DNA from 2 places in the Acidovorax sp. ACV01 genome. Region 2 is predicted to be linked to the other one. Evidence: riboswitches for the same ligand, from Rfam matches in the RefSeq annotation. Region 2 holds a riboswitch; the other holds the start of a gene.
The links. Region 2 has a riboswitch for glycine ahead of gcvT (glycine cleavage system aminomethyltransferase GcvT). Riboswitches for the same ligand answer to the same signal wherever they lie in the genome.
Positions count from the first base shown of each region.

Region 1: another riboswitch for glycine. It lies ahead of IB243_RS21595 (D-amino acid dehydrogenase); the one in region 2 lies ahead of gcvT (glycine cleavage system aminomethyltransferase GcvT).

Region 1 covers NZ_JACUZT010000008.1:146,734-158,491, forward strand. The annotation lists gene IB243_RS21530 (hypothetical protein) at 1-787, opposite strand, end outside; gene IB243_RS21535 (helix-turn-helix transcriptional regulator) at 912-1,652, shown strand; gene IB243_RS21540 (hypothetical protein) at 1,927-2,319, shown strand; gene IB243_RS21545 (NAD-dependent epimerase/dehydratase family protein) at 2,322-3,365, shown strand; gene IB243_RS21550 (helix-turn-helix transcriptional regulator) at 3,376-3,570, shown strand; gene IB243_RS21555 (TetR/AcrR family transcriptional regulator) at 3,699-4,580, shown strand; gene IB243_RS21560 (DUF2867 domain-containing protein) at 4,577-5,137, shown strand; gene IB243_RS21565 (AarF/ABC1/UbiB kinase family protein) at 5,124-6,443, shown strand; gene IB243_RS21570 (DUF6463 family protein) at 6,456-6,863, shown strand; gene IB243_RS21575 (hypothetical protein) at 6,936-7,316, shown strand; gene IB243_RS21580 (YXWGXW repeat-containing protein) at 7,501-8,043, shown strand; gene IB243_RS21585 (YXWGXW repeat-containing protein) at 8,195-8,650, shown strand; gene IB243_RS21590 (2-keto-4-pentenoate hydratase) at 8,684-9,466, opposite strand; glycine riboswitch at 9,687-9,800, shown strand; gene IB243_RS21595 (D-amino acid dehydrogenase) at 9,892-11,208, shown strand; gene IB243_RS21600 (cytochrome c) at 11,224-11,532, opposite strand; gene IB243_RS21605 (sulfite oxidase) at 11,670-11,758, opposite strand, start outside.
Region 2 covers NZ_JACUZT010000001.1:444,941-456,698, reverse strand. The annotation lists gene IB243_RS02145 (TRAP transporter substrate-binding protein) at 1-872, shown strand, start outside; gene IB243_RS02140 (TRAP transporter small permease) at 958-1,470, shown strand; gene IB243_RS02135 (TRAP transporter large permease) at 1,467-2,762, shown strand; glycine riboswitch at 2,791-2,891, shown strand; glycine riboswitch at 2,905-3,031, shown strand; gene gcvT (glycine cleavage system aminomethyltransferase GcvT) at 3,080-4,219, shown strand; gene gcvH (glycine cleavage system protein GcvH) at 4,307-4,681, shown strand; gene gcvP (aminomethyl-transferring glycine dehydrogenase) at 4,712-7,600, shown strand; gene IB243_RS02115 (FKBP-type peptidyl-prolyl cis-trans isomerase) at 7,794-8,147, shown strand; gene IB243_RS02110 (MerR family transcriptional regulator) at 8,298-9,350, shown strand; gene IB243_RS02105 (acyltransferase family protein) at 9,411-10,691, shown strand; gene IB243_RS02100 (MFS transporter) at 10,681-11,758, shown strand, end outside.

The DNA of each region.
Region 1 (11,758 bases), on a different contig from region 2:
GTGCACCGCTGTTGCGCAATGCCGCCAGTGCCAGCAACACCGGCCAGGCAGCGCTGGCAGCGAATACATGCTTGATGCTGTGTCCCGACACCCACTGCGCTGTGGCGTCAAACACCGCGTGATCGGCGGCCTCGAACAACTTGGCCACGGCATACAGGCCAATGACCGCGCCCAGGTGCACCGCCAGGGCGCCATCGCGCCGGGGCCAGCAAGCCAGTGCCAGCACCACCAGCATGCCGCCCAGTTGCACCACCGCCCAGGGCATCAGGTTGCCAGCGTGCGACCACCACAGCACGGCCAGCGGCCCGGCCAGCAGCATCGCGCCCGCCGTGGCCCACCCCGCCCGCTGGCTCACGCGGCTGGTCGCCGCCAGCCCCAACAGGCCCGCAAAAGGCAGCACCATGCCCAACCGATCCCACAGCAGGCCTGCGTCCTGCGGTTGCCAGTGGTACATACCCGAGCCCATGGCCGTGCACACCAACCCCACGAAAAACAGCGTGACCATCGCGTGGGATGTGTGGTCCAGAGCACCGGCGGCCAGACGGCGCAATGCCAGCAAGCCCCACACCCCTGCGATGGCGAGCGGCAGATTGCTCAGCACATCCATCGCACAAGGAATACCCCACAGCGCCCGCTGATCGGCAAAACCGTGCTGGTGCACACTGGCAGGCAACACCGGTCCGAACACGGCCGGCGCCAGCAACGCGATCACGCCCAGCAGCAGGCCCGCTTCAGCGCGCGTCACGGGCTTGTGGCGCCGGGTGGGGAGAGAAATCAGAAAGGTCATGGTCTTCGCATCCGCAGGGTTGGGCAGTGAATGCGGCGCAGTGTGTGCAGTCCACGCCACGTCACCGCCAAAAAGTCGCACCAATTGCCGCTAAAGACACCCTCAGTATTGATAATCGATACCCATGAGCACTACAGCCGACCTCGTTCTCGCCCTGAAAAAAGAACTCAAGACCGCCCAGATGACCTACGCCGACCTGGCGCAGGCCCTGGGCATGGCCGAGTCCAGCGTCAAGCGCATGCTGGCCAAGGGCGACATGCCGCTGTCGCGCATCGACGCGATCTGCCGCGCACTGGCGCTGGACTTTGCCGACCTGGCACGCCGCGTGGCCGAAAACCAACCCCTGCTCAAGGAGTTGACGCAGGAGCAGGAGCGCGCCGTGGTGGCCGACAAGAAGCTGCTGCTCATGGCCATCTGCGTGCTCAGCCAGTGGACGCTGGAGCAGGTGACCACTACCTACCGGCTCTCCGAGGCCGAGGGCATCAAGTACCTGGCGCAGCTTGACCGTATCGGCATCATCGAGCTGCGGCCGCTGAACCGCTACCGTTTGAAGCTCGCCAAGACCTTCCGCTGGCGGCCCCACGGCCCGGTGATGAACTACTTTCGCGAGCACGCGCTGCTCGACTACTTTTCCGGCGGCTTCGATGGTGCCGGCGAAGGCGTGTTGCTCGTGCACGGCACCATCAGCCGGGGCCTGGCCCCCGCCTTCATGGAGCGCATGCAGCGCGTCGCGCAGGACTTTGCGCAACAACACCTGGCAGACCAGAAGCTGCCGCCGCGGGAGCTGGAGGGCTACACCTTGCTGCTGGCGATGCGCAGTTGGGAATTTGAAGCGTTCACGGGGATGCGGAGGCTGCCCCTCTAAGCCGCTGTGTGGCTCTCTCCCTGGGAGGGAACGACGCGGCGTTGGGGCGCTTGGCTTGCGTCGCTCGTTTGAGATCGGGCGATGCCATCGGGTTCTGAGTCACCGCTGCTTTATTGATAGCAATAAATGCTTATCCAATAAGCGCTGGAGGCCAAGAACACTGAATTTCCGGTCTCCGTAGCCGATTCCACATTGTCAAAAGTAAAAGAAACTTGACATCGGCATCGCGGTGGCACGACAATTTGTAAAGCAAACTTTACTTCCTGAGGCCCGCATGAACGAACTTCCCCCTCCCCTGGAACAAATCAGCTACCTGGCCAAGGTGCTCTCCGGCTTGCTCGTGGTGATCTTGCTGGGCCTCGCCAGCCTGGAGCTCGCGCACCTGCCGCTGGCTTCGGGCCGGTGGGCGGCGGGGCTGCTGGCGGCAGCGTGTGGCCTGTTGGCATGGCTGGGCTATCGCCGCTACCGCCAGCTGGACGAACTGCAGCGCCAGATGCACGGCCGCGCCTGCCAGTGGGCGGTGGGGCTGGCGCTGGCCATGCTGCTGGTGGTGTCCGCGGTGCAGGCCTTGGGCATGGCCCCTGCCGTGCACCCGCTGGCCGTGGCCGCCGGGCTGATCGCCGCCTGGGGCCTGGGCCTATGCATCACCCACCACAGGGTGAGCTGAGCATGGCCCGCGTGTTGGTGACCGGCGCGGCCGGATACCTGGCGTCGTGGATCGTGAAGCTGCTGCTGGAGCAGGGCCACACGGTGCACGGCACGGTGCGCAGCCTGAAGGACTGGCGCAAGGTCGCTCACCTGCAGCGCCTGGCACAGGCGCATCCTGGCCAGCTCATGTTGTTTGAGGCCGATCTGCTAGGCGCGCAGGGCTTTGACACCGCCATGCAGGGTTGCAGTGCGGTGCTGCACACCGCTTCGCCCTACAAGCTGGGCCCTTCGGCCGACCCCGAGCGCGAGCTCATCGCCCCCGCCGTGACGGGCACGCGCCACGTGCTGGATGCGGCCAATCGCGCGGCGAGCGTGGAGCGTGTGGTCATCACCAGCAGCATCGTGGCGATGTTCGGCGACAGCGACGAGTTGCAATCCCGCCCGGGGCATGTGCTCAACGAAAAGGACACCAACCGCACTTCGACCGCGCAAAGCAATCCCTACGCGCTCTCCAAGACGCGCGCCGAGGCCCTGGCCTGGGATCTGCAGGCACAGCAAAAACGCTGGTCGCTGGTGAGCGTGCATCCGGGCGCGATCTTCGGCCCTTCGCTGTCGCAGCGCGACGATGCCACCAGCGTGCAGCTGCTGCGCCAGTTTCTGGACGGGTCCTTCCGCCAGGGCGTGCCGCCGCTGTGGCTGGGCACGGTGGATGTGCGCGATGTGGCGCAGGCGCACGTCAGCGCCGCGCTGCTGCCGGCAGCCTCGGGCCGCTACCTGGTGGTGGGCGAAAGCCTGCGCCTGCTGGAGATCGCGCAGCGCCTGCGCCAGAGCCACCCGGACCGCAGCGCCAAGCTGCCCACCAAAGAGGTGCCCCGATGGCTGATGTGGCTCATCGCGCCCATGGCCGGCATGACGCGCAGCTACGTGCGCCACAACGTGGGGCATCCGCTGCAGTTCGACACCACACGCAGCCAGGCCGAGTTGGGCGTCCGCTACCGGCCGGCCAGCGCCACGCTGGGCGAGCACGTGGCGCAGCTGGTGGCCGATGGCCTGGCGCCGGACTGAGGCAACCCGCATGCACAACCACGTCAAAGCCCTGCGGCAAGACCGCGGGATGACCCAACAAGCCCTGGCCGACGCGCTGGGTGTGAGCCGCCAGACGGTGCACTCGATCGAAGCGGGCAAATACGACCCCAGCCTGCCCCTGGCCTTCAAGATCGCCACCGTGCTCGGGCGGACCATCGAGCAGGTGTTTGTGCCCGACGACTGAGCCGCAGCCCAGCGCACAGGCGAAGGTGTCTGCACCTTCGTCGGGCCCATCCTTCGATACGCATTGACTCTTTAATGAAAATTCACTATTCTTTAAATCATCGATTCAACGATTTTAAAGATACAAAAGTGAAAACCACCCGCCAACAGCAAGACGCCACCCGCCGCCAGATCGTGGCCAGCGCGGTGGACCTGATGACCCGCCAGGGCTTTGACGGCACGACGATGAAGGACATCGCGCGCGCCGCCGGCATTGGCGACGCCACGATCTACAAATACTTCCCCACCAAAGACCGCATCGTGCTGGGCTATCTGGACGATGTGGTCCACCAGGCGCTGGCCGAAACCCTCCAGACGCCGGGCTTTGCGGGCTATCTGCTGCAGGAAAAGCTGCAGCGCCTGACGGACGCCGTGCTGGAGCGCCTGCTGGCCGACCGCGAATTTGTGGCCCAGGTGCGCACTCTGGCGCGGCGCTCGCCGCTGTCGATGCTGGCGGAACCCCTGGCGGCACGGCAAAGCCTGCGCGAGGCCGTCGCCAGCTTTCTGGAAGCAGCCGAGGCCAGCGGCGAGATCGAGCCCTGCGACTTCAAGGGCCTGGCGGGCGGGCTGTACACCGACTACCTGGCCGGTGTGGTGACGTACTGGCTCGCCGACACCTCTGACGAATTTGCCGACACCACGCAGCTGGTGGACCTGTCGCTGGGGGTGCTGGTGCAGGCGCTGCGTGGTGGGCTCGTCAACCGCGTGCTGCAGCTCGGTGGCTTTGTGCTGCGCAGCCAGATGGCCCGCATGGTGCAGCACAGCAGCGGCCTGATGGGCATGCTGCAGCTGGCCAAACAGGCGATGGCCAGCGCGCCGCCCGGCCCTGCCCCCCCCTACAAGGCAGCAGCCGAAACATCCCATTCGCCGGAGCCTTCAACACCGCCGCGCGCGCCGCGCAAACCCCGCGCTGCCAGCCCGGCAACCGCTGCAAAGCCAGCGGCCACGCCACGCAAGAGGAAGTCCGCATGACCACCGCCAACACCGTGCGCGAGGTCCAGGTGCCCGCTGGCACGGTCATCCATGCCACCTTGCACAACGCGGATTTTTTTGACGCCTTCACAACGACCGACCCTCGCCCCGCCACCAGCGCACTGCAGACCTGGCTGGACGTGGTGGCCCGGACACCGCGGTGGACGGAGCAACTCTTGGCAGTCCGCAACAAGCTGGTGCGGCTGGTGGGCCTCAAGGGTGTGGGACAGTTGCAGGATGTGCATCCGCCTGCTAGCCGAGCCTCCCCGGCCGATGCGCGCAGCTACCGCGTCGGAGACCAGGTGGGCATCTTCCTGATCCGCCATCTGAGCGACACCGAAGTGGTAATGGGACAGGACGACAAACACCTGGATGTGCAGGTCTCTCTGACCAAGCACGGCCAGCCTGGCAGTGCCCCCACGGTCGTCATCAGCACCGTGGTGCACATCCACAACACGCTGGGCCATGCCTACATGGCCGTCATCACGCCGTTTCATCGCCGCATTGTGCAAGTCATGCTGCGTCAGCTGACCACTTCACACCATGGCGCGCGCTGACGCGCCGCGCACCGGCCGGCTGGCGCGCGGCACCATTACCGGATTGGCGGCTGCGCGCATCGGGATGGCGCAACTGGGGCACCGTGTGCGCACGCCGTCTGCCCAGGCACAGGCCGACCACGAGGCCGCCCTGGGCCGCATCCTTTTTGGCGCCTTGGGCCAGCTGCGGGGCTCGGCGCTCAAGGTGTCGCAACTGCTCAGCATGCACCCGGGCCTGCTGCCCGAGGGCGTGCGGCAGGAGCTGGCGCGCGCCCACCACCAGGCACCGCCGCTCAACCGCGCGCTGGTGGGGCGCGTGTTCCGCCAGGCCTTCGGCCAGGAGCCCGAGGCGCTGTTTGATCAGTTCGATCCCACCGCCTTCGCCGCCGCCAGCCTGGGCCAGGTGCACCGCGCGCAGCTGGCAGGCCATGGCACAGTGGCCGTCAAGGTGCAGTACCCCGGCATTGCCGCCACCATCGCCAGTGACATGCAATTGATGCGCACTGCACTGCGCGCCCTGGCCCACACCGACATGCCCCTTCCCGCCAACACCGTGGTGGACAGCGTGATGGCCGAGATCGAAGCCACATTGCTGCGCGAGGTGGACTACCTGCAGGAGGCCGAGCAGTTGCAATGGTTTGCGCAGCACGCGGCATTGCCCGGCGTGGTCCTGGCACAGCCCATCCTGTCGCATACACGGGCCCAGGTGCTCACGCAGCAGTTCCTGCCCGGCCAGCACCTGCAGGCCTGGCTGGCCACGCAGCCCACACAGCAGCAACGCGACCAGGCCGGGCAGCACCTGTGGGACTGGTTCATGCATTGCATCTTTGTGCTGGGCCGGGTGCATGCCGATCCGCATCCTGGCAACTTTTTGTTTGCGCCTGATGGCACGGTGGGTGTGCTCGACTTTGGCTGCACGCGCAGCCTCTCTGCCGAGTTTCGGGCGCAGGTGACACAGGCCTGGTCCGCACTGCTGCGCCCTCCCACCGACCCACAGCGAGACGCACTGGTGCTGCAGGCCTACCAGGCACTCGGACTCGTCAATGCCAGCCTCACCGTGTCGGCCTACACCGCCGAACTCGCGCCCGCACTGGCTGACATGCAGGCTTGGCAGATGGAGCCTTTCACGCAACCGGTCTTCGATTTTGGCGTCAAGACGCCGCCACCCATCACCGCCGGACGGCACCAGCGCGTGCTGGGCGAGCACCTGGTGCAGGTGCCCGGCGAGATGCCTGCGTTCGAGCGCATGTGGATGGGCCTGATGCACCTGCTTACGGGGCTGGGCGCACGGGTCCACACGCATTGCCCCGCCCTTCTTTCTTCATAGGACCCCCCCAACATGACCACCCTGACCTCCCCCGCTCTTCGCTCCACGGCCATACCGCTTCGCAACCGCTGGAAGGGCCGGTGGATGCTGGCCGTGGCGCTGCTGCACACGCTGTATGCCGCCGTCGTGTTTCCGACCCAGCTGCAAGAGATCGTGCGGCGCGGCGTTTTCAACAGCGTGCAAAAAGACCCGGCCGTGGGCGCCGTGGTCTGGTTTGTACTGTTCGGCGTGTTGTTCGCGTTGCTGGGCTGGGCCATGTTGCTGATCGAACGCAATGCAGCCCTGGCGCCCGTTCCTTTGCGCGGGCTGGGTGCCGGGTTGCTGGCTCTCACGGCGCTGGGCATTGTGCTCATGCCCACATCGGGTTTCTGGCTGGCGCTGCCGCCCGCGCTGGCCCTGTGCTGGCCCCCAAAGCGTTGAAGGCAACGAAGACAGGTCGATGCGCCGCGTCTGCACCTTCTACAGCCATCCTGATTGACTTGAAAACTGTTCATGAATACTCCGCTGGTACTGGCAGCCGGGGGCCTCGCCCTGGTGGGTGTTGCGCACTCGGTGCTGGGTGAATTCCTCGTGTTTCGCGCTCTGCGCACGCAGGGCATCGTGCCCACCGGAGGGCGGCCCGTACTGCACGAGCGGCAGGTGCGCATCCTCTGGGGCACCTGGCACCTGGCCACCGTGTTGGGGTGGGCCCTGAGCGCCCTGCTGTGGCGCCTGGGGACCGTGCCAGGAGACACCAACCTGGGGGCCTGGGTGGCTGATGTGGCGGGGCTGGCCACCCTGGTCAGCGGATTGCTGGTGTTCTATGCCACCGACGGCAGGCACCCGGCCTGGTTTGCCTTGCTGGTGGTGGCCGCACTGGTGTGGTGGCGCTGAGGGCACCCTCCGCAAGGCACGGGGTGGGCCGTCTGGAGTGTGAGAAAAATCACGGAAACCCCTGTCGACACCGCTGCAGGAAACACAACTTCACAAGACTTCGCAATTCGCCTACACCGTCTTGACGCAGCGTCTGCACCATGAAGTCTCCGGTTCCGCAAGGAATCATTTTGAGGAGACCATCATGGCCCGCAATGCACTCGCCGCTGTTTCTATCGCCCTGCTGTCGCTGGGTGCCGCTACGGTGGCGCAGGCACAGACCAGCGCCACCGTTGTTATCCAGTCGGGACAACCCCACCACTACCAAGCGCCCGCGCCCATGGTGGTGCAATACGGCCCGCCACCACCACCCCGCTATGAAGTGGTGCCCCGCCCCCGCCGGGACATGGTGTGGGTGCCCGGGTACTGGGATTGGCGTGGCCACCGCCACGTCTGGGTCCAGGGCCACTGGATGAAGGCCCGCCCTGGCTACTACTACCGCGAACCCCGTTGGGTGGAACATGGCGGCCGCTGGGAAATGCGCCCAGGTGGCTGGGATCGGGATGGAGACGGCATCCCCAACCGCTATGACCGCGACCGGGATGGCGACGGAATTCCCAACCGCTATGACCGCGATCACCACGACCGGGACCGTGATGGCGTGTCCAACCGCCACGACCGGGACCGCGACGGCGACGGTGTGCCGAACCGCCACGATCGCCGTCCAGACAACCCGTACCGCAACTGACGGAGGGGCGAAGGCCGGGGGCGGCCCGGGAAGACCCGGGTGAAGCCGCCCTCTTCGCCTACGGCTGACCCCGCTCAGCGCCTACGTGGCGCAGCGCGCCGAACCGCCACCATGAACAGACCGATTCCGCAAGGAACATTAGGAGATCACCATGACCCGCCAGACATTCACTGCAGCCGCCCTCGCCCTGATGGCACTGCTGCCCCTTGCATCCGCGCACGCTGCACCGCAAGGCACCGTCATCATTCAATCGGGTCAGCCAGAACGTGGATACCAATCCACGCAGAACTACCAGGTGATTCCCGCCCCCCCACCTCCACGGCATGAAGCCGTGCCACGCCCACGCCGCGGACAGGTGTGGGAAGAAGGGCATTGGGAATGGCGTGGCAACCGCCACCGCTGGGTCCGGGGCCACTGGGTGCAAGCACGCAATGGCCACCAGTACCGCCAGCCCCAGTGGGTGGAGCGTGAAGGCCGCTGGGAAATGCAACGCGGTGGCTGGGACCGGGACGGTGATGGCGTTGCCAACCGCAACGACCGCGACCGCGATGGCGACGGCGTATCCAATCGCCGCGACAGCCAGCCCGACAACCCGCGTCGCAACTGATGGCGCTTGGGGGAGCCCAGCGCTCCCCGCCTGTCACACCAGATGAACCTCGGTGCGTCCGAGGCCTGGAAACTCAGCCACCACCACCGCACCCGGCGCCACCAACACGGTGCCTGTGCAGGAACCGGTGGTCACCCACTGCCCCGCGCGCAGCCCACCCAGGCTGCGCGCGCCTTCGTTGGCCAACCACACCAGCAGCCGGAGCGGATCGCCCGCCGCGTTGCCCCAGGTGGCGTGCTGCACGGCCACCATCCCGTTCACTGACAAACTCACCGCTTGCGCCAGGGGCTGCACCGCCGCCACATCGGCCACCCCCGTACCCACGACCAGTGCGCCATGGCAGGCCTGGTCGGCCAGGCGGCTCCATTCGCCCTGCAGCCCCCAGGCCGCAAACCGCGTATCGCACACCTCGATGGCGGCGCGCACCGAGGTCACGGCAGCCAGCACCTCGGCCGCACTGTAGGGCGTGGAGCGGGCGGGCAAATCGGCACCCAGCTCGTACACCAGCTCGGCCTCGACCCCCATCACGGCGAACCCTGCAGAAGACAAATGCACCGCCTGCACGGTTTGCGCCACAACCACCGAATCACGGGTGAGCGCTGCCCGCGTGGGCAGTGCCTGGGGCGACGCGGCGCCCACCTTCCAGCCTGCAATCTCCCCCCGCTCGCGCACCACGATGTCTTGCACGGCATAGGCCTGGGTCGCATCGCGCGGGCGCAGCGCTGCGGGCAAATCGAGCGGCCGGGGGGTGCGCCCCTGGCGGGCCATGGTGATGACGGCCGCGCTGGCAAAGGGATCGAAAGCGGTGTCGGGCATAGGGAAAGCGTCCTGGGCTGGGTCAAGTCGCTGGATTATGGCGACCTGCCACCTCCTACCATCAGCAACGATTGCCACCCATTAGCCGGCAAAAACACTTTGCCGCCGCCCGTGCCCTCCTAGAATGGGCCCCGCAGGAGAGCACGGCAGGCCACACGCCCGCCGCTGCACCGAAGGCGCAAACTCCCATACACGCTCAGGTCCCGTACTGCACCATTCATCAAAGCCGTCTGGAGAGCCGCCACGGGCACACCGTGGCGCACCGAAGGAGCAAACCGCGCGCCATGTGGGCTGTGTGGTGAATCTCTCAGGTACCAAGGACAGGGGGAGCGGCAGCTTGGCGGACGCGCGCCAACTGCTTGCTATATAAAAAATAGCTACCAACGCACGTCCATCAAGCGCTGAACCCTTAAAAGGCTTCAAAAATGCGCGTGATTGTTTTGGGTGCCGGTTTGCTCGGCGTGACTTCGGCTTATTTCCTGCAACAGCTCGGCCACGAAGTGACCGTCATTGACCGCCAGGGAGCCCCCGGCGCCGAAACCAGCTTTGCCAACGGTGGGCAGATCTCGGTCAGCCACGCCGAACCCTGGGCCAACCCCAGCGCGCCGCTCAAGGTGCTGCAGTGGCTGGGCAAAGAAGACGCCCCCTTGCTGTTTCGCCTCCGCGCCGACATGCGGCAGTGGCTCTGGGGCCTGGCCTTTCTGCGCAATTGCACGCCGGCGCGCACGCGCCACAACATCGAGCAGATCGTGAGCCTGGGCACCTACAGCCGCAGCGTGCTGCAGCAGTTGCGTGCAGCCACCGGCATCCAGTACGACCAGCGCACGCAAGGCATCCTGCACTTCTACACCAACGCGAAAGAGTTCGATGGCGCCCTGGCCCCGGCCGAGCAGATGCGCGCCCTGGGCTGCGAGCGCCAGGTCATCAGCGCCGACGAGGCCGCGCGCATCGAGCCAGCGCTGGCCCACATCCGCCCGCAGCTGGCAGGCGCCACCTTCACGGCCGAGGACGAATCGGGCGATGCCAACCAGTTCACGCGCGAGCTGGCCAAACTGTGCGAGGCGGCGGGTGTGCAGTTCCGTCTGGGCCACCACATCACGGCGCTGCGCGAGGCAGGCGGCAACATCGACCATGTGGAAGTGACCAACGCCGAGGGCCGCTTCGAGCGCGTGCAGGGCGACGCCTTCGTGCTGGCCATGGGCTCGTTCAGCCCGCTGCTGGCGCAGCCGCTGGGCATCCACCTGCCGATCTACCCAGCCAAGGGCTATTCGGTGACCATGCCGGTCAAGGACGCGTCCAAGGCGCACCAGGTGAGCCTCACGGACGACGAGTTCAAGCTCGTGTTCTCGCGCTACACCAGCCAGCAGGGTGATCGTTTGCGCATTGCCGGCACCGCTGAATTGAACGGCTACGACCGCCACCTGAACCAGGTGCGCTGCGACGCCATCGTGCGCCGCGTGGAGCAGCTTTTTCCTGGTGCGGGCGACGCCAGCCAGGCCCAGTTCTGGACCGGCCTGCGCCCCGCCACGCCCAGCAATGTGCCGCTGATCGGCAAGACGAAGCTCGCCAACCTGTTCCTCAACACCGGCCACGGCACGCTGGGCTGGACGCACGCCTGCGGCTCGGGCCAGGCGCTGGCCGACATCGTGAGCGGGCGCGCGCCGCAGGTGGATTTCGACTTCCAGGGGCTGGAGCGCGACCGGCGGGCGGCCGCGCTGCTGCCCTCGCGCACGACGGCCTGAACCGGCGGCCCGGCGTTATGGGGCCGCGCCCGTGGCCTGGGCCACGAAGGCGGCCACGGCCAACATGTCCTTTTCGCTCATGCGCTCGGCATACGAGGGCATCGCGCCGATGCCCGCCTTCAACGCCCGCATCACGCGGCCCGCATCGGGCTTGAGTTCATCCAGCACCGGGCCGACCTGTCCCTCGGCGCCCGCAGCCTGCAGCGTGTGGCACACGGCGCAGGCGGGCTGGATCTTGGTGAACAGCTCCTTGCCGCGCGCCAGTTCGGCAGGGTCGGCGGCCCAGCTGGCACCCGCCCACAGTAACGCTACCCCCACCAGCAAGCCACACCCCGGCACCCGATGCCGTCCGATACCGGCGCGCCCCAACACCCGTGCCACCGCGGATCTGGCTCCGCCAGTCCGGGGGTGGCGTCCCCCCCCAGGGGGGAAGGCGCGCAGCGCCTCAGGGGGGAGCCGCGTCATGCCACGGTCAACGTGACGGCATGGTCGCGCCAGCTGGCGTTGTTGTAGCCGCCCAGGTTTTCCTCGCGCTGCTCGGCCTGCACGT
Region 2 (11,758 bases):
CGGAATCCCACTACGGCGTGGGCGCCAAGGTGTTCTGTGATGAAGTCGAAAAGGGCACGCAGGGGCGCTACAAGTGCCAGCATTTCCCCAATTCGGCCCTGGGCGGAGAACGCGAGCAGATCGAAGCCATCCAGCTGGGCACACAAGACCTGGTGAACACCTCCACCGGCCCGGTCGGCAACTTCGTTCCTGAAGTCAAGATCGTCGACATTCCCTTCCTCTTTCGCGACTACGACCACGCTCGCAAAGTGATGGACGGCCCGATCGGCCAGGACATCCTGACCAAGTTCCCCAGCAAGGGCATCATTGCGCTGGCCTGGACGGAAAACGGCTTTCGCCACATGACGAACAGCAAGCGCGATATCGTCAAGCCAGCGGATGCGGCCGGCCTGAAGATGCGCACGATGGAAAACAAGGTGCACATGGATGGCTACCGCACCTTCGGCATCCTGCCCACGCCCATGGCATTCCCTGAGCTGTTCGGCGCCCTGCAGCAAGGCACTGTGGACGGCCAGGAAAACCCGATTCCCGTGATCCTCTCCTCCAAGTTCTCACAGGTGCAGAAACACCTGTCGCTCACCGGCCACGTGTATTCGCCCGCGCTGCTGCTGCTTTCGCCCAAGGTCTGGAACAAGCTCAGCGATGCTGACAAGAAGGTCTTCACCGATGCGGCCAAGACGGCTGGTGCCGCCCAGCGCAAGAAGGTGAACGATGACGAGAACAACGGCATCGCCATGCTTGAATCTCAAGGCATGAAGGTCACCAAGGTGGTCGATGGCAATGCGTTCCGTGAAGCGCTCAAGCCTGCCTATGTGGGTTACGCCAAAGAGTTTGGCGCGGACAACATCAAGAAGATCCAGGACGTGCGCTGATACGCCCCACGGTCCAGTCCCTCGCCCGCGCGCCCGGCAGCCCCTGCAGCGCCGGGCGTTTTTTCGTTGATTCAGCCCCCTGCCCATGAAAACCCTGGAACGCCTTCTCATTGCCACCAACCGGTGGGCACTGATCCTGCTCCTGGCCGCGATGTCGATCATCATCTTCACCAATGTGGTCATGCGCTACACCACACACAACTCGCTGGAATGGGCCGAGGAAGTGTCCCGGCACATGATGATCTGGCTCACCTTTTTGGGTGCGGGCCCGGTGCTGCGCTACGGCGGACACATCGCCGTCGAGAACCTTCAGGATGCCCTGCCCCGCGCGGGCGCCATTGCCGTTCGTGCCTTTGTGGCGGCGCTGCTGTTCGCATTTTTCGGTTTCATGGTCTGGTATGGCTGGCTTTACATGCAGCGCACCATGTTCCAGATGACCGCCGTCACGCAGATCCCGTTTGCCTATATCTACAGCGCCATGTTGATCGGCGGGGTGCTGCTGATTGCGCATTTCCTGTTTGTGGTGCGCGGATACGTGCTGCGGCGCGAGTTCGCTTCTGATGCGCACTTCGACGCGAATGCGAGCGCATCCCTATGAGCGCGTCGATCATTCTCATCGTCTCGGCCTGCCTGTTCCTTGCGATCGGTGTGCCCGTGGCGTTTGCGCTGGGCCTGGCCACAGCGGCCACGCTGATCCTGGCCGAGAGCTACCCGCTCATGGTGCTGCTCAAGGAGACCTTCACCGGCATTGACAGCTTTCCGCTGATGGCCGTCCCGTTCTTCATCCTCGCGGCCGAGCTGATGAGCGGCGGATCGCTGACCGAAGTGCTGCTCAAGTTTGCAGGCCAGTTTGTGGGGCATAAGCGGGGAGGCCTGGGCTACACCAACGTGGTGTCGCTCACTTTTTTCTCGGGCATCTCAGGCTCTGCGCTGGCCGATGCTGCCGGGCCAGGCTCCATGCTGATCCGCATGATGGACAAGGCAGGCTACGACCGCTCGTATGCAGCGGCCCTCACGGCGGCCACGGCCATCGTGGGGCCGATCATCCCGCCGTCGATCATCATGATCATCTATGCGCTGCAGGACGATTCGGTATCGGTGGGTGCGCTGTTCGTGGCGGGCCTGCTGCCGGGTCTGCTCATCGCGGTGGCAATGTGCGTGGTGAACTTCCATGTATCGAAGAAGCGCAACTACAAGGGCGACGGCAGGATGCCCCCGCTGGCCGATATCCTGCAGACCACCTGGAAGGCGCTGCCGGCCATCCTGCTGCCGGTGGTGATCCTGGGCGGCATGCGCGCAGGCTGGTTCACGCCCACCGAGGCGTCGGTGGTGGCGGTGTTCTATGCGCTGTTGTGTGGCAAGTTCGTGTACCGCACGCTGCAGTGGAAGGCGCTGCCCGACATCCTGGCGCGTTCGGCGCTGCTCTCGGCCTCGGTGCTGATCATCATCGGCCTGTCCGCATCTTTCGCCTGGGTGCTGACGATTGAAGGCGTTCCCCAGCAGATGGCCGAATGGCTGATCTCCATGCAGCTGTCGCCCTGGATGTTTCTCATCATCGTGAACATCTTCCTGCTGCTGTTCGGCATCTTTATCGAGCCGCTGCCTGGCGTGATGGTGCTCGCGCCCATCCTCGCACCGGTGGCCTTCAAGCTGGGCATCGACCCGGTGCACTTCGCAATGGTCGTGATCTACAACCTCACGCTGGGCATGATCACCCCGCCGGTGGGCGGCTTGCTGTTCGTCACTTGCAACGTGTCGCGCGTGCCCATGACACAACTGGTGCGCGAGCTGGCGCCGTTTCTGTGGGCCCATGGCGTGGTACTGGTGCTGCTGACCTTCGTGCCCCAGCTGTCCACCTGGCTGCCACACGTGCTCGGTTTCATCAAATAGAGGGTGCCGACGGTACCTGCGGATATACTTGCGCCCGTCAGGAGAGAGCCCTTTGCAACGTTTGCCAAAAGGGCCGCCGAAGGCGCAGGCAGCAGCCGAACGCTCAGGCAAAAGGACTGGCAACCGCCCGCAGTGATGCGGGCGTTCCCTTGCTGGAGAGAGATGGTCCACCGCATCGCGTGATGAGGCCATCCACCGAAGGAGCAAACCGCATGGCCAGCCAGGGCGCTGCGGTGAATCTCTCAGGTAAAGCGGACAGCAGGGCAAATCCCGTGGCCACCTTTGTGGTCGCGGCCCCTATTTGCCCGGAGTCCGCCATGTCATCCCCTGCCACATCCTCGCCCCTGCTCACCACGCCCCTGAACGCCCTGCACATCGAGCTGGGCGCCCGCATGGTGCCGTTTGCCGGCTATTCCATGCCCGTGCAATACCCTGCGGGCCTGATGGCTGAGCACCAGCACACGCGCAGCGCGGCAGGATTGTTCGATGTCTCGCACATGGGCCAGCTCAAGCTCGTCGGCCCTGACGCCGCAGCGGCGTTTGAAACCCTGATGCCAGTGGATGTGATCGACCTGCCCGTGGGCAAGCAGCGCTACGGGCTGCTGCTGACCGACGAAGGCACCATCATTGATGACCTGATGTTCTTCAACAAGGGCAACGACGAGATCTTCGTCATCGTGAACGGCGCCTGCAAGGTGGGCGACATCGCCCACATCCAGGCACGCATTGGCCAACGCTGCAACGTGGTTCCGATGCCCGACCATGCCCTGCTCGCGCTGCAGGGTCCGCAGGCCGTCACGGCCCTGGCGCGCATGGCGCCCGGCGTGGAAAAGCTGGTGTTCATGACGGGCGGCGATTTCGCCATTGCGGGCTGCACGTGTTTCGTGACCCGCAGCGGCTACACGGGCGAAGACGGCTTCGAGATCTCGGTGCCCGCCGCACAGGCCGACACCCTGGCCCGCGCCCTCCTTGCACAGCCTGAAATCAAACCCATCGGCCTGGGTGCGCGCAACTCGCTGCGGCTCGAAGCGGGCCTGTGCCTGTACGGCAACGATATCGACACCACCACCACGCCGCCCGAAGCGGCACTCAACTGGGCCATCCAGAAGGTGCGCCGCACGGGAGGCACACGCGCAGGCGGATTCCCCGGTGCCGACAAGGTGCTCGCGCAGATCGACAACCCCGCCAACCTGCAGCGCAAACGTGTGGGCCTGGTGGCGCTGGAGCGTGTACCTGTGCGCGAACACACCGAATTGCAAAGCACCGATGGCCGGAAGATCGGCGAAGTGACCAGCGGCCTGCTGGGCCCTACGGTGAACGAGCCCGTGGCCATGGGCTATGTCGCACCCGCCTTCGCCGCCGTGGGCACGCGTGTGAACGCCATCGTGCGTGGCAAGGCTGTGCCGATGGAAGTGCGTGCAATGCCCTTTGTGCCTGCCAACTATTTCCGTGGCTGATTTCGCCGGGCGCAGCGCACAGACCGCGCCTGCGCCCGCTACATTGCAGATTCCTTTCATTTTTCTAGTTGCTTGAGGAGCCTTCCCATGACCGTCAAATTCTCCAAAGACCACGAATGGATCAACGCCGCTGACGCCAATGCAGCTGTGGTCGGCATCACCGTCCACGCGCAAGACGCGCTGGGCGATGTGGTGTTTGTGGACCTGCCCGAAGTGGGCAAGACCTTTGCCCAGGGCGATGTCGCCGGTGTGGTGGAGTCCGTGAAAGCCGCCGCCGACGTGTACATGCCCGTCTCTGGCGAAATCACCGAAGTGAACGAAGCCCTGCGTGCCGACCCTTCGCTGGCCAACTCCGACCCGCTCAATGCCGGCTGGTTCTTCAAGGTCAAGCTCAGCGATGCCAGCCAGCTCGATGCGCTGCTGGATGAAGCCACCTACGCCGACTTCGCCAAGAACGCCTGACCCTGATTCCCTCTTCGAGACTGCCCCACCATGTTGATGCAATCCGCCTTGCCGCTTGGCGAGCTTGAAAACGCCACCGAATTCCTGCCCCGCCACATCGGCATCGACGCGGCCGACGAAGCACACATGCTGTCGGTGATTGGCGAGGCCTCGCGCCGCGCACTCATCGAAAGCATCGTGCCGCGCTCCATCGCACGCAGCACCGCGATGGACCTGCCCCTGCCGATCACGGAAGCGGCGGCGCTGGCCGAGCTCAAGGCGATTGCATCGAAGAACCAGGTCTTGAAGAGCTTCATCGGCCAGGGCTACTACGGCACGCACACTCCGGGCGTCATCCTGCGCAACATCCTGGAGAACCCCGCCTGGTACACGGCCTACACGCCCTACCAGGCCGAGATCTCGCAAGGCCGCATGGAGGCGCTGGTCAATTTCCAGACCATGGTGTGCGACCTGACCGGCATGCCGATTGCCAATGCATCGATGCTGGACGAGGCCACCGCCGCCGCCGAGGCCATGACACTGGCCAAGCGCTCGGTCAAGAGCAAAAGCAATGTGTTTGTGGTGGCCGGCGACGCCCACCCGCAAACCATCGAAGTGATCCAGACCCGCGCCAAGCCCCTGGGCATCGACGTGGTGCTGGCCAATTCCGCCGCTGAATGGGATGCCGCGCTGAATGGCGAGTATTTCGCCGTGCTGGCCCAGTACCCCGCCACCAGCGGCCGCATTGACGACCTGCGCGCCGATGTGAAGAAGGCCCACGCCAAACAGGCCGCCTTCATCGCAGCGGCCGACCTGCTGGCCCTCACGCTGATCACCGCACCCGGCGAGTGGGGCGCCGACATTGTGGTGGGCACCACCCAGCGATTTGGCATGCCCATGGGCGCCGGTGGTCCGCACGCCGCCTACATGGCCTGCCGCGACGAGTTCAAGCGCAGCCTGCCCGGCCGCCTGGTGGGCGTGAGCGTGGATGTGCATGGCAAGCCCGCCTACCGCCTGGCCCTGCAGACGCGCGAACAGCACATCCGCCGCGAAAAGGCCACGTCTAACATCTGCACTGCGCAGGTGCTGCCCGCCGTGATTGCCAGCATGTACGCCGTCTACCACGGACCCCAAGGCCTCAAGCGCATTGCACAGCGTGTGGCCAGCTACACCGCCATCCTGGCCAAGGGGCTCACCCAGCTGGGCGCGCCGGTGCGCCCCCAGGCTTGCTTCGACACGTTGTCGCTCAAAACCGATGGCGCTACCAAATCCATAGCTGCTCGCGCAGTACAGATGGGCGCCAACCTGCGAATTTACTTCGAAAACCACCTGTGCATCTCGTTGGACGAGACCACCACGCGCGCCGACATCGAGTTGCTGTGGAAGGTTTTCGCCAAAGATGGCCAGGCGCTGCCCACATTTGACGCATTCGAAAAAGGCGTGGAGCCATTGATTCCCGCCGAGCTGCGCCGCACCAGCAGCTACCTTACGCACCCGGTGTTCAACACCCACCATTCCGAGACCGGCATGCTGCGCTACATCCGCCAGCTGTCCGACAAGGACCTGGCGCTGGACCGCAGCATGATTCCGCTGGGCAGCTGCACCATGAAGCTCAACGCCACGAGCGAGATGATCCCCATCACCTGGCCCGAATTTGCCAACGTGCACCCGTTTGCTCCCGCCGACCAGCTACAGGGCTACCAGGAACTGGACGAACAGCTGCGCGCCTGGCTGTGCCAGGCCACGGGCTACGCCGGCATCAGCCTGCAACCCAACGCTGGCAGCCAGGGTGAATACGCAGGCCTGCTGGCCATCAAGGCCTACCACGAGGCCCAGGGCCACGGCCACCGCAACATCTGCCTGATCCCCAGCAGCGCACACGGTACCAACCCGGCCAGCGCGCAAATGGTGGGCATGCAGGTGGTGGTGACCGCCTGCGACGCCAACGGCAATGTGGACATGGCCGACCTGCAAGCCAAATGCGAACAGCACAGCGCCAATCTGGCCGCCGTGATGATCACCTACCCCAGCACACACGGCGTGTTCGAAACCCAGGTCAAGGAGCTGTGCTCCCTGGTGCACCAGCACGGTGGCCGGGTGTACGTGGACGGTGCCAACATGAACGCCCTGGTGGGCGTGGCAGCCCCCGGGGAATTCGGCGGCGACGTGAGCCACCTGAACCTGCACAAGACCTTCTGCATCCCCCACGGCGGTGGCGGTCCCGGCGTGGGCCCCGTGTGCGTGGTGGCCGATCTGGTGCCCTATCTGCCGGGCCATGCCACGGCAGGTGTGCCCGGTGGCGTGGGCGCCGTCTCGGCCGCGCCCCTGGGCAATGCCGCCGTGCTGCCTATCAGCTGGATGTACTGCCGCATGATGGGTGCCGAGGGCCTGCAGGCCGCGACCGAGACCGCCATCCTGAGCGCCAACTACATCAGCGCGCGCCTCAAGGACCACTACCCCACGCTGTACGCGAGCGCCAACGGCCATGTGGCGCACGAGTGCATCCTGGACTTGCGCGGCCTCAAAGACACCAGCGGTGTGATGGCCGAGGATGTCGCAAAGCGTCTGATCGACTACGGCTTTCATGCGCCCACGCTGAGCTTCCCCGTGCCCAACACGCTGATGGTGGAACCCACCGAAAGCGAGACGCTGTTCGAGATCGACCGCTTCATCGACGCGATGATCGCCATCCGCGAGGAGATCCGCCAGATCGAAGCGGGCGCCTGGCCGCAGGACAACAACCCGCTCAAGAATGCGCCGCATACAGCCGAGAGCCTGCTGGGCAACGAATGGGCCCGCCCCTACGCCCGCGAAGCCGCAGCCTACCCCGTGGCAGCCCTGCGCAGCAACAAGTACTGGTCGCCCGTGGGCCGCGTGGACAACGTATGGGGTGACCGCAATTTGAGCTGCAACTGCATCCCGGTGAGCGACTACGCCTGACCCGCAACGGCTCGGCCTGCAAAGCCTGCATGGAGCCCCGGCTGCATGCAGGCTTTTTCACGGCAAGCCTGTTACCGGCGTGGCCTGGAACCGGACTAAGATCGCGCCTGTTTAAATTCCATCCTCCAAGGAGAACCCTTTGCGCAACATCCTGTGCGTGCTGCTTGCCAGCCTTGTGATCGCCCCCGTCGCCATGGCACAACAAGCCAAGCCCGTGACCACGGCCAGCGGCCTGGTCTATGAATCGATCAAGGAAGGCACGGGCGATTCGCCCAAGGCCACCGACACCGTCAAGGTGCACTACAAAGGCATGTTTCTGGACGGCAAGGAATTCGACAGTTCCTACAAGCGCGGTGAACCCACCGCATTCCCGCTCAACGGCGTGATCCCCTGCTGGACCGAAGGCGTGCAGCGCATGAAACCGGGCGGTAAGGCCAAGCTGACCTGCCCACCCTCCATCGCTTACGGCGCCCGGGGTGCGGGCGGCGTGATTCCACCCAATGCCACGCTGAACTTCGAGATCGAGCTGATTTCAGTCGGTCGCTGAAATGAACTCTCCCCCTGAGTCGCCTGCGGCGCCTTCCCCCCAGGGGGGACGCAGCCCTCACTGCGGGGCGGCCCTTGCCCGGCTGCCCTGGCCTGGGGAGCGCCAGTTGCATCGTTCAGTGGGAGCGCAAGATGCGTCGTGGAGTCGCTCGTGCTGCTGAAGGTCGGTGATCTTGCGCGGCGTACCGGCCTCACGGTGCGCACGCTGCACCACTATGACGAGATCGGTCTGCTCAAGCCTTCGGGCCGGTCCGAGGCGGGCTATCGCCTGTACAGCCAGACCGACGTGCAGCGGCTGCACGGCATCCAGACCATGCGCCAGATGGGCCTTGCGCTCAGCGACATCGGGGAGCTGCTGGCGGGTGAAGGCATGGCACCCGAGCGCATCATCGGACAGCAGATTCGTTCGCTCGATCAGCAAATAACGCAGGCCACGGAACTGCGCGGACGCCTGACCATGCTGCGCGATGGACTGATGGCTGGCGCCGAGCCCGACATGGGCAACTGGCTCGAAGCCCTGGCGCTGATGACGACCTACGGCAAGTATTTCAGTTCGGCCGAACTCAAGCACATCTTTCAGAACTGGCACCTGATCGAGGCCGACTGGCTGGTCGTCAAGGACCTGGTGCGCAGTGCCATGGACCGCCAATTGGCACCCGACACGCCCGAGGTGCAGGCGCTGGCCTACCGCTGGATGGCGCTCATGCTGCACTGGATGAATGGCGACCTCGACCTGCTCGAGCGCTGGGGCCACATGTTCCGCACGGAGCCCACCACGCACGGGCGCAACCATGCGCCGCCGGGCGACATGATCGAGTTCATTGAAACGGCCATCAAGCTGCGTATGGCCCTGCTGGAGAAATACCTGACCCGCGACGACCTGCGTGCGCTGGGCCATGTGCCCTACACCCAATGGGCGGCGCTGGAAGAGGACGTCCAGCAGCTTCTGGGCCGGGCCGTGCCACCCCACCACCCCGACGCGCGGGCCGCTGCACTGCGTTGGAACGCGCTGTTCGACCAGTTGACCCGCGGCAACCCCCCTCTGCGCCAAAAGCTGGTCGTGGCCTCGGCCAACGAACCTCTGCTGCAGGCAGGGTCCCCCCTGAGCGCGCCCGTGCGCGCCTATCTGCACGCGGCGCTCGCCCATGCTGCGCCAGTGACAAAACCGACATCCGCCAAAACAACGTTGTCGCCCACACATTGATGAAAAAGTGCTGAAAAGCGCTTGACCCTAACGCAACGTGAGGGCTCACAGTCGGTCCCTATGAATGGATCGACCCGCCCCCCAGAACCCGCAGCCCCGGGCCGACGGCTGCATGCCCTGGACAATTTGCGCGCCACCATGATGTGGCTGGGCATCGTGCTGCACGTCTCGGTCATCTACATGAGCCGGCCTTCTCCCCTGCCCTGGCACGACGATCAATCGACGTCGGTGGCGGACCTGCTGGTGGCCGTGATCCACGCGTTCCGCATGCCTCTGTTTTTTATCCTGGCCGGATTTTTTGTATCGGCCTTGGTGCGGCGCCGTGGCCTGGCAGGCACGGTACGCAACCGGCTGCGCCGCCTGGGCCTGCCCTTCGTGGTGTTATGGCCGCCCTTGTTTGTAGTCTGCGTACTGCTGGGTCTGATGTTCCTGCACCGCATGGCCTATGGCACCTGGGGCATCGACCGCAGCCTGCTGCCCCGGGGCCCTAACGTGCCCCAAGGCCCCTCCACTATGCACCTGTGGTTTCTGTGGATGCTGCTGTGGCTGACCTTGTTCACACCCGTGGTGTGGGCAGCAGCGCGTGCGCTCCCCAGCGGCGTGCAGAAGGCACTGGAGCGCACCACAGCCTGGCTGGGCGGCTCGACCCTTGGCGTGGTGGCACTTACCCTTCCACTGGCCTGGATTGGCGCCCACTATGACCACGGCATCGTCAGGCCCAGCGGGTCTTTTCTGCCGCCGCTGGCGGAATGGCTCCACAACGGGCTGTTCTACGGATTCGGGCTGTGCTTGTATGCGCAGCGCAGCGACCTGATGGCGCGCTACGAAAGGCACTGGCCCGTGCTGGCGAGCCTGGGACTCGCGTGCTTTCTGATCACCGCGTTCTTGTCGGAAGTGCTCGCCCAACCCGAGGCTTCGGCCTTTGCACTGGTCCTGGTCACCGGTTCCTTCACCGAGATCCTGGCCGAGCCCGTCTCTGCCACCCGGCACCTGCAGTTCTGGATGGCACTGGCTTACAACGCCGCGTCCTGGTTGTGGAGCTTTGCGCTGATGGGCCTCTTTCTGCGCCACGTCGGCCAGCCTCGCGCCTGGTTGGCCTACCTGGCCGACAGCTCGTACTGGGTGTACCTCGTGCACCTGCCGCTGACGATTGGTTTTGGCGCTCTGCTGTACGGCGTGCCGATCCCCGTCCTGACCAAGATGGCCCTCAACGTGCTGGCCACCACGGCCCTGTGCCTGGCCAGCTACCACCTGTGCGTGCGATTCACCGCCGTGAGCCAGTGGCTCAACGGCCGCCGGCACACCCGCAAATCTTTTGGAGACCCTGTTCATGCGACCTGAAACGCCCCATCACCCTTCGCCCCGCCCCCCAACGAGCCCTCCCCAGGACCCGCGGGCCGCGCTTTTCAAGGACCACAACTTTCGCTGGATGACGGTCGGCGCCTTCCTGTCCATGCTGGGGGACCAGTTCACGCTGATTGCACTGCCCTGGCTGGTGCTGCAGATGACAGGCGACACCCTGGTGCTAGGCACCGTGTTGGCCCTCATCAGCATTCCCCGTGCGCTGTTCATCCTGGTGGGGGGAGCGCTGGTGGACCGCCACTCGCCGAAACAGGTACTGATGGTCACCAAATACATCAACCTGGTGCTGCTGGCCGTGCTGGCTGGGCTGGTGCTTGCAGGCACCCTGACACTTTGGATGGTGTACGCGCTGTCGCTGGGCATTGGCCTGGCCACGGCCTTCAGCATCCCCGCAGGCACGGCCATGATGCCCCACGTGGTGGCACGCTCGCAATTGCAGGCCGCCAACGGCATCAGCCTGGGCCTGCGGCAGCTGACCATGTTCCTCGGACCCCTGCTGGCGGGGTTGCTCATTGCACTTTTTGGTACGGGCGACGCGGCCACAGGAGCCGCCGATGCACCGGCCCACGCCAATGCCACCGGCATCGGCATCGCTTTTGCGCTCGATGCCCTGAGCTTCGCCGTGTCGGCCTGGACGCTGTCGAAGGTGCAGACCCACGCAGCCAACCCAGCCCCTGCAGCAGCACCCCAGGCGGTGCTGGCATCGGTGGCGCAGGGCCTGGTTCATTTCTGGCGCGATGGCGAACTGCGCACCTGCTTTCTCTACTGGAGTGCCATTGCCCTGTTCATCATGGGCCCCATCCACATCGCCATCCCGGTGCTGGCCAGCAGCACGCCCCAGCTGGGCGCGGCCGCTTTCGGCATCATGGTGGGCGCCCATGGCGCGGGCACGCTGCTGGGCATGGTGGTGTCGGGCATGGTGCCGCGGCTGCGCATTGGCAGCCTGGGCATGACCATCCTGGCGTTCGACGCCATCATCGGCGCGCTGTTCATGCCCCTGGGGCTGATCACGGCTGTGTGGCAGGGCGCAGCACTGATGCTGGTCA